3 regions of the Gottfriedia sp. NPDC058432 genome follow, and region 3 is predicted to be linked to each of the others. Evidence: riboswitches for the same ligand, from Rfam matches in the RefSeq annotation. Region 3 holds a riboswitch; each other region holds the start of a gene.
The links. A riboswitch is a leader RNA that binds a small molecule or an ion and turns the genes downstream of it on or off. The one in region 3 is predicted to bind thiamine pyrophosphate.
Positions count from the first base shown of each region.

Region 1: linked by a shared signal. The riboswitch ahead of ACFWM3_RS12865 (thiamine phosphate synthase) and the one ahead of thiD (bifunctional hydroxymethylpyrimidine kinase/phosphomethylpyrimidine kinase) in region 3 are both predicted to bind thiamine pyrophosphate.
Region 2: linked by a shared signal. The riboswitch ahead of ACFWM3_RS01690 (ABC transporter substrate-binding protein) and the one ahead of thiD (bifunctional hydroxymethylpyrimidine kinase/phosphomethylpyrimidine kinase) in region 3 are both predicted to bind thiamine pyrophosphate.

Region 1 is NZ_JBHXLC010000011.1:23,202-26,399, forward strand. Features, by position in the region: gene thiC (phosphomethylpyrimidine synthase ThiC) at 1-893, opposite strand, end outside; TPP riboswitch at 1,030-1,144, opposite strand; TPP riboswitch at 1,382-1,491, shown strand; gene ACFWM3_RS12865 (thiamine phosphate synthase) at 1,580-2,194, shown strand; gene thiO (glycine oxidase ThiO) at 2,178-3,198, shown strand, end outside.
Region 2 is NZ_JBHXLC010000001.1:325,922-329,119, forward strand. Features, by position in the region: gene hmpA (NO-inducible flavohemoprotein) at 1-9, opposite strand, end outside; gene ACFWM3_RS01680 (RrF2 family transcriptional regulator) at 196-639, shown strand; gene racE (glutamate racemase) at 722-1,513, opposite strand; TPP riboswitch at 1,744-1,853, shown strand; gene ACFWM3_RS01690 (ABC transporter substrate-binding protein) at 1,942-2,934, shown strand; gene ACFWM3_RS01695 (thiamine-binding protein) at 2,947-3,198, shown strand, end outside.
Region 3 is NZ_JBHXLC010000002.1:114,527-117,724, forward strand. Features, by position in the region: gene feoB (ferrous iron transport protein B) at 1-848, shown strand, start outside; gene ACFWM3_RS02790 (FeoB-associated Cys-rich membrane protein) at 867-1,022, shown strand; TPP riboswitch at 1,126-1,237, shown strand; gene thiD (bifunctional hydroxymethylpyrimidine kinase/phosphomethylpyrimidine kinase) at 1,373-2,179, shown strand; gene cytX (putative hydroxymethylpyrimidine transporter CytX) at 2,172-3,198, shown strand, end outside.

The sequences.
Region 1 (3,198 bases), on a different contig from region 3:
AATAATACACCCGCGTGAATTGTAAAATAGTCTACACCTTGTTCCGCTTGCTCGATTAGTGTATCTCTAAACACTTCCCAGCTTAAATCTTCAGCGATTCCATTAACTTTTTCAAGCGCTTGATAAATCGGAACTGTCCCTACTGGTACTGGAGAGTTTCGGATAATCCATTCACGTGTTGTATGAATATTCTTACCAGTAGAAAGATCCATCATCGTATCCGCACCCCAGCGAGTAGCCCATGTCATTTTTTCTACTTCTTCTTCGATTGAAGACGTAACCGCTGAATTACCTATATTGGCATTAATTTTCACATGAAAATTACGACCGATGATCATTGGCTCACTTTCAGGGTGATTAATATTCGATGGAATGACAGCTCTTCCCTTAGCAACTTCATCACGAACAAATTCAGCCGAAACATTTTCTCGAATCGCAATAAATTCCATTTCAGGTGTAATAATTCCTTTTCGAGCATAATGCATTTGAGTAATATTTCCATTCTCCTTTGCTCGTAACGGTTTTCTTTTTAACCCTTTAAATACTTCAACATTATGTTGATCTGACTCTTTTCTATATCCATTATCTTCAGGCTTTATTTCGCGCCCTTCATACTCTTCAACATCATTTCGTTCAATTACCCAATTTTGTCTAATCGCCTTAAGTCCATTTCGAATATCAACTGAGCTAGCTGAATCTGTGTAAGGTCCGCTAGTGTCGTATACTCTAACTGGAGCATTTTCTTCTTCTCCAAAAGTGCCAGTTGTTGGGCTTAATTGAATCTCACGCATTGGCACCTTAATGTCAGATCTAGATCCTTCAACATATACCTTCTTACTCCCTGAAAAACTAGACATGATGGAAAAATTCATTTCATTTACAGAATTGTTCATTTGATTTCATTCCCCTTTTTAATTAGTTTAAAAAGGACGAAATCCAATTCATTTAAAGCATGAAAAAAGCCGGAATCTTATTTTTAAGACCCGGCTAGGTGTTAGCAAAACTACATTAACAATTATGAAATCATTAATGAGAAATTTCTAACTTCCCCACGCTGGTATGAACCAGATCAGGTCCTGAGGGTTAAGAAACTTAATCGCGTTTCTCTCTCAGCCCAACTAATTGGACACCCCTAGTCAATCTATTAACTTGTTCAAAACTAAATATAAACCCACAAATTTAAAATGTAAATGTTTTTATTTCCCTAAATTTTTACAGAAATTCCAAATAAAAAATTTTTTTGGTTTTTTTATACTCCCGAAAATACTTGATTTTACTATACTTCAAGCCCAATTTCTGGTAATAAAATTGGACTAGTAAAAATAAATTTAGTATTGAATATTATTTTTTATATGCTATGCTAAGATTAATTTTCAAACATATTCATCACTAGGGGATCCCTTGATAAGGGCTGAGAATAAAGTAGTTACTTTTAAACCCTCAAAACCTGAACAGGCTAGTACCTGCGTAGGAAAGTGGCGCATTTTATACTTTTTTCGCGTGCAATGTAACCACTTTCTTTGTTTTAGGAAAGTGGTTTTTTTGTTGAAAAAATTTTGATAATGAAAGAGGCTGGGAAATGGAACTTATTGCAATTACAGATGATCAGCACTCAGTCGAAGTACTTGCTACAAAAATAATTCAAATAATCGATGCAGTCGACTATGTACATATTCGCGAAAAATCGAAAAAGGCAATCGAGCTAATATCACTCTTAAATCTACTAAAAATGAACAAAGTAGATATGAAAAAAATCGTTTTAAATGATCGTTTAGATATAGCTATTTTCTCTAACCTATCAAATATTCACTTACCAGGACATGGTCTTCCACTTGTTGATGTAAAAGAATATTTTCCTAATTTACGAGTAGGAAAATCAGTCCACACACTTACTGAAGCAATTCAGGCAGAAAATGATAAAGCTGACTATATTCTGTACGGTCATTGTTTTGAAACAGAGTGTAAAAATGGATTAACACCTAATGGGATTGAACTAATTCCAGAAATGAAAAAAACGTTAACTATACCAATCTATGCAGTCGGCGGTATATTACCTGAACATATCCAAGTTCTAAAAGAGAACGATATTGATGGTATAGCTGTAATGTCTGGCATTTTTTCTGCCCGAAATCCACTAGAAGCTGCTCTGCAATATTTTGAAAGGTGTAAATTCGCTTATGAACAAGAAATTTGATGTTGTAGTAATTGGTGGTGGAATAATAGGTTGTTCCATTGCTTATTATCTAGCGAAAGAAAACATTAATGTCGCAGTTCTTGAAGAACAGCAAGTTGGACAGAAAACAACTAAGGCAGCTGCAGGAATGCTTGGTGCCCATTCAGAGTGGGATCAGTCCGAGTCATTTTTTACTTTTGCTAGAAACAGTCAATTAACTTATTTTCAACTTCAAGAAGAATTAAAAGAGTTATGTGGAATCGATATTGAACTAAAAAAAGGTGGCATTTTCAAACTAGCTTATACCGATTTAGAAAAAAAACAATTAACTCCACTACTCACTCAAACTTCGGCACTTTGGTATAACCATGAGGAGTTAAAAAAACAGATACCTGGTGTCCATCCAAACATAATTGGAGCAGCTTATATTGAAGACGACGTGAATGTATTACCTGTTTCTGTCTGTAACGCGTTTTGCAAGAGTGCTCAAATTTTAGGTGCATCTATATTTGAATATACTCATGTATTTCAGATTCAAAAAAATGATTCACATTATTTAATTAAAACTACAAATGGCAATTTTGAAGCAAAAACTCTTGTAGTTGCAAGTGGTGTTTGGAGTAATTCATTGTTTGGGCAGCTTGGATTACATCATGAAATTATTCCCGTTAAAGGTGAATGCATCGCGGTCAGAAGTGAAAAGGTTGCATTAAAACATACTCTTTTCCATGAACAAAATTATATTGTTCCAAGGAATGACGGTCGCCTTGTCATCGGAGCTACGATGATCGATAACGAATGGAATGAGAACCCTAGCTTAAGGGGGATTGAGTCATTAATACAAAGCGCTAAAAAAATGCTTCCCGAAATTGAAGACATGAAAATTGATTCATTTTGGGCAGGATTACGACCGCGAACTCTCGACTATAATCCCTTTATTGGAATTCATCCCGAAGAAGATCAAATCTTATTTGCGACCGGCCATTTTCGAAATGGTATTTTGCTTGCACCAGCAACTGGAAAAT
Region 2 (3,198 bases), on a different contig from region 3:
AGATAGCATGAAAAATCCCCCTAATCACGTTTCAAAGTAGTATTGTAAATACATCTTTATCTTAGACCTAGAAATTATTTAAAGCAATATGTAAAATACTTCTTTTGTGATTTTTTTCGCAAAAATACATAAAAGTTTAAAAAATGTTCACAATTATGCTATGATTAAATTTAAATAAAACAGTGAGGACAAGTTATGCGTTTAACAACTTATTCGGATTACTCTCTTCGTGTACTAATATTTCTAAGCTCTGAGCCACGTGAAAAATTAGTTAATATTAAAGACATCGCTGAAGCTTATGGTATTTCTAAAAACCATTTAATGAAAATAATTTATAATTTAGGAAAGATGGGCTATATCGAAACGATACGTGGTAGAAACGGTGGAATCCGTTTAGCTAAATTGCCTACAGAAATAAATATTGGTGAAATAATTCGTAAAACTGAAGAAGACTTTAATATTGTAGAATGTTTTGAGCACGGCAATACTTGTGTAATCACACCAGTTTGCTCTTTAAAACATATATTTAATAAAGCGTTGGATCAATTTTTACAAGTTTTAGATCAATATACATTGGATGATATTGTAAAGAACAATGCCATGCTAAAAGATTATTTTTCCATTAATACAAAGGAATAATATAACATTGAAGAGCGCACGCAATTAAAAAACACAAAAACCAACAAAGGATTACTTTGTTGGTTTTTTCATTTAGAATGGTCTATAGTTTTATATATTTTACGTTTTCCATCGGTTCTTGGAATAAAGATGACGCTATTTTACTAAAAATGGTTGGATCCCCAGTTGTAAAAAATTCATGTGAAGTGATTTCGGAGGTAGATAAGATATTTTGTTGATCTAGTATTGCACTTACCTCTAAAGCTGTTTCATCGCCAGAGCTAATAAGTTGGATCGATGGTCCCATCACTTTTTGAATGATTGGACCGAGTAATGGGTAATGAGTACACCCTAGTATTAGAGTATCAATATTTGAATCAATAAGCGGTGCAAGAGTGTGCTTAACAATATCAAATATTTCAGGTTTATTGTAGTCTCCATTTTCAACAATCCCAGCAAACTCTGGACATGCCAAACCTTCGATTAAAACTTTGTCGTTAATCCGCTTTAATGCAGAATGATATGCTTTACTATTAATAGTAGCATTCGTTCCGATGACACCGATTTGGTCATTTTGTGTTAATTTTATTGCTGCTCTGGCACCTGGGCGAACAACACCAATGACCGGGATATGAAGTTTTTCCCGCATTTCATTTAAGACGACTGAAGTTGCAGTATTACAGGCGATGACTAACATTTTTATATCTTTTTCCAGTAGAAAATTAGTCATTTCCCAAGTGAATTCCCTAATTTCCGTATATGGTCGTGATCCGTATGGACATCTTGCTGTATCGCCTAAGTATAAAATGTCCTCTTTAGGTAATTGTCTTATAATTTGTTTGGCAACTGTTAAGCCCCCAACACCTGAGTCAATGACTCCGATTGGTTTATTCAAAAAATCCCCTCATTTTACTTAAATATTGTTGATGTAGTATATTCTTTATTCATATAAGATTTTACTATAAGAAATGATATTTTTGTTTATCATTCTCTTTTTAAAAATGTTATAATTTCATAGTTTTATTACGCCTATTAACTGAGTATTAAAACAATTAAACGCAAGTTAAAAATAATTCGTAAATTCAACCATTATCTGTTATATTAATGAGGAAAAGTTTATATATGAGAAAAATGTGGAGGAGCCGGTGTTGCTGGCTGAGATAGCGTCCTTAAGATGTTGACTCTTAGAACCTGATCTGGGTGATGCCAGCGTAGGGAACAGTATCTCTTTTAAGATATGTTTTTTACAGCGCATTCACGTCCGGGTTAATATCCGGGCGTTTTCTTTTTGTATAAACAAAGAACAAAAAGGAGATATAGATAATGAAAAAATTAGTAGTATTTTTAGTGGCTATTTGTTTAATGTTAACTGGATGTGGTCAAAACAAAACTACCACTACTAAAAAGACAAAGCAATTAAAAAAGGTGACTGTCGTACTAGACTGGACCCCGAATACAAATCATACTGGGTTATTTGTTGCTAAGGATAAAGGTTACTTTAAGGAACAAGGACTTGATGTAGATATAATCAACCCGGGAGAAACAGGAGCAGACCAATTGGTGGCATCTGGTAAAGCAGATTTTGGGGTTTCTTATCAAGAGTCAATTACACAAGCAAGAGTTCAAAATGTACCGATTGTTTCAATTGCAGCAATTATTCAACATAATACTTCTGGGTTTGCATCACCAGTGAAAAAAGAAATTAAATCTCCAAAAGATTTCGTTGGAAAAACTTATGGTGGATGGGGTTCACCGGTTGAAAAGGCTATTTTAAAATCACTTATGTCAGAAGAAAATGCGAATGTTAATAAGTTAAATATCGTTAATATGGGCGATGCAGATTTCTTTACTGCAGTAAAAAGAGATATCGATTTTGCGTGGATTTATCAAGGATGGACAGGAATTGAAGCTGAGCTTCGTGGAGAAAAATTAAACATGATTTATTTAACAGATTATAGTAAAAAGCTAGATTACTATACTCCAGTTTTAGCTACGAATGAAAAAATGATTAGTAAAAATCCTAAAATTGTAAAAGCGTTTGTTGCTGCAGCGTCAAAAGGATATAATTTTGCGATTGATAACCCAAAAGAAGCTGCATCAATTTTAATAAAGGATAATCCGGATTTAGATAAAAAATTAGTTGAAAAAAGCCAAGAATGGTTAGCATCTAAATATAAAGATGATGCAAATCGTTGGGGTGAGCAAAAATTATCAGTTTGGAAAAACTATGCAGATTTCTTAGCTGAAAATAAATTATTAGAAGGAAACTTTAAGCCAAAAGAAGCATTTACGAATGATTTCTTACCAGCGAAATAAGGAGGAGTTAATATGCAAACTACTTTAATGAGTGTCCAAATTATACCGAAAACAAATAATATTGAGGATGTTATTCCAGCAGTTGATGAAGCGATTAAAATTATTGATGAATCAGGTGTAAAATATCAAGTTCAGCCTTTAGAAACAACTATGGAAGGTGACTTGAATCAATTGTTAAATGTTGTTCAAAAAATGAATGAAAGAATGATTGAAATAGGTTGCCATAATGTTATAACTCAAATGAAAATACTTTACCAACCACAA
Region 3 (3,198 bases):
TGGTTGGTTTAACCGGAAAGGCATTTATTCCAATGATTATAGGATTTGGTTGTAATGTACCTGGGGTTATGGCCGCTAGAACAATAGAACAGCCTAGAGAGAGACTACTCACGATTTTGTTAACACCATTAATGTCTTGTTCGGCGCGATTACCAGTATACGCACTATTCGTTGGAGCATTTTTTGCGAAAAATCAAGCAATAGTTGTTTTTTCACTGTATATACTTGGAATCGTAGTTGCATTAATTTTAGCTAAGGTTTTTTCATCTACTATATTAAAGGGTGAGTTTTCATTATTTGTCGTAGAACTTCCACCATACCGTATGCCACAAGGTAAAGCTTTATTTAGAAGCACATGGGACAAAGGGAAAGGCTTTATTCGAAAAGCTGGTACGTTTATTTTTGGTGGTTCTGTAGCTATATGGTTATTATCTTATATGGGCCCAAGTGGTTTCGGTGTTTCGATGGATGATAGCTTTTTAGCAATGATTGGGGGTATACTTACACCAATACTTTCTCCTTTAGGATTCGGTACATGGCAAGCAGGTGCTTCTTTACTAACAGGATTTTTAGCTAAAGAGGTTGTCGTATCTGCTATGAATATTATCTATCACGTGCCAAATGCACATTCTTTACAAGGAATACTGTCAACACAGTTTTCTGCACTTTCCGCATTTAGCTTTATGGTTTTTGTCTTATTGTATGTACCATGTCTAGCAACAGTTGCGACAATTCGTAAAGAGACAGGTTCAGCTAAATGGACATATTTCTCAGTTGGATATGCATTAGTTATTGCATATATATTAGCATTAATTATCTATCAAGTTGGAAGTCTCTTAGGCTACTAGAGAAAGGGGTATCTCCTTATGATTGTCAATATTATAATAGGAGCTCTTATTTTTGGATATGCAGGGTGGACACTTTTACGATATATAAAGAAAACGAAAAAAGGTAAATGTGGCTCTTGCTCGATCGCAAAAACTTGTAGTTCAAATTGTGATACAGTTAATTATTCAAAATAGCAATATGATTTTCTTTAAAGACAAAATTTAAAGGAATCAGTCTAAATACTTGAATAAATTTAGAGGATTAATTAAGATGATAAAGTAATTAAAGTAAATAATTGAATAGTACTAGGGGTGCCGTAAATGGTCGGCTGAGATTAAGACACAGGTAGTCTTTGACCCTTTAACCTGATCTGGATAATGCCAGCGTAGGAAAGTGAACGGTAGAATACATTTTTTGTATTCATAACATTGATTTGTTCGAGCACAAGTCCTTATGGGATTTGTGCTTTTTTGTATTTAAAATCAAGTTTCATCTTCTATCTGTAAGATCAAAGAGTTCTATTCATGAAATAGGGGGAAGAAAATTGAAAAAAGTATTAACGATAGCCGGCTCTGATTCAAGTGGTGGTGCAGGTATTCAAGCGGATTTAAAGACATTTTCAGCTCATCATGTTTTTGGAATGAGTGTAATTACAGCTGTAACAGCTCAAAATACGCAAGGAGTGTTCGCTGTACAAGATATGACACCAGAGATTATTGCAAGTCAGTTAGATGCAATTTTTACTGATATTGAAGTAGATGCTGTAAAAATTGGAATGGTATCTCAAATAGAGACGATTAAAGTAATTGCTGAGAAACTTAAGCAATATAAACCAAAGCAAATCGTAGTTGATCCAGTTATGGTTTCAAAAAGTGGATTTGACTTATTAAGTCCAGATGCAAAGGAAGCTTTAATTCAAGAACTCATTCCTTTAGCAACTGTTATTACGCCAAATCTTCCTGAAGCAGAAGTGATTACTGGAAGAAAAATTACAACGATTGAAGAGATGAAAGAAGCTGCTATTCAAATTCACTCATTAGGTGCAAAGAACGTCCTTGTAAAGGGTGGTCATCTAGAAGGTGAAGCGACCGATATTTGTTTTAATGGTGAGGAGTTTACAAGCTTTAACAGCGTTAGGATTAATACAATTAATACCCACGGTACAGGTTGCACTTTATCATCAGCGATTACATCTAATTTAGCAAATGAACTTGAATTAAATGAGGCAATTAGAGAGGCGAAAAACTATATAACATTAGCAATCAAACATTCCTTTTCAATTGGAAAAGGAGTAGGTCCTGTCCATCATTTCTACTCATTGTATGAAAAGGCAGGCGTTCAACATGTCTAAGCAAAATGCAAAAATGACGAAGTGGAACTTTACAACACTTTGGTTTGGTGCGGCAGTTTCTGTAGCGGAAATTATGACTGGTGCCCTAGTAGCACCACTAGGTTTTAAGAAAGGTTTAACAGCCATTTTAGTAGGGCATTTACTTGGTACACTATTGCTCATTTTAGGTGGAGTCATTGGTTCTCAGCAAAGATTGTCAGCAATGGAATCTACAAAAATTTCATTTGGTAGTTACGGTAGCTATTTGTTTTCGATTTTAAATGTTTTACAGTTACTAGGCTGGACGGCAATTATGATTTTAACAGGGGCTCGCTCTATCAATTTAGTTACAATAAAAGATTATAAATTCGATCACTTATGGGTTTGGTGTTTAGTAATTGGAGTATTAATCGCGATCTGGTTGTACTTTGGACAAAATGCTTCAAAAAAACTTAATAGTTTAGCCGTTTGTTTATTATTTGTTCTAACAATTGTACTGTGTTTTGTTATTTTTAAAAGTGATAAAATCTTAACTCAACCAAGCACTACTGGATTATCTTTTGGAGAAGCAGTTGAATTATCGGTCATAATGCCACTATCGTGGATTCCATTAATTAGTGATTATACTCGATTTGCAAAGACAACAAAGGATGGAGCAATTGGTAGTTTTATAGGTTATATGTTTGGAAGCTCTTGGATGTATATTATTGGGCTAGGCGCAGCACTGGCATTTAATGAAGTAGACCCGGTTGCTGTTTTAATGAGTGCAAATCTAGGATTATTTGCAGTTGGTATCGTTGTCCTAGCGACTGTTACAACAACATTCATGGATGCTTATTCTGCCGGAATATCAGTTACAACCATTTTTCCAAAACTAAATGGAAAACATATAGCCCTTATCGTTACAGCTATAGGAACATTATTAGCCGTTATTTTCCCAATTGAAAAGTATGAAGGATTTTTATATACAATTGGTTCATTTTTTGCGCCGCTATATGCAATTTTATTAACGGACTATTTTATCCTAAAAAGAACAAGTA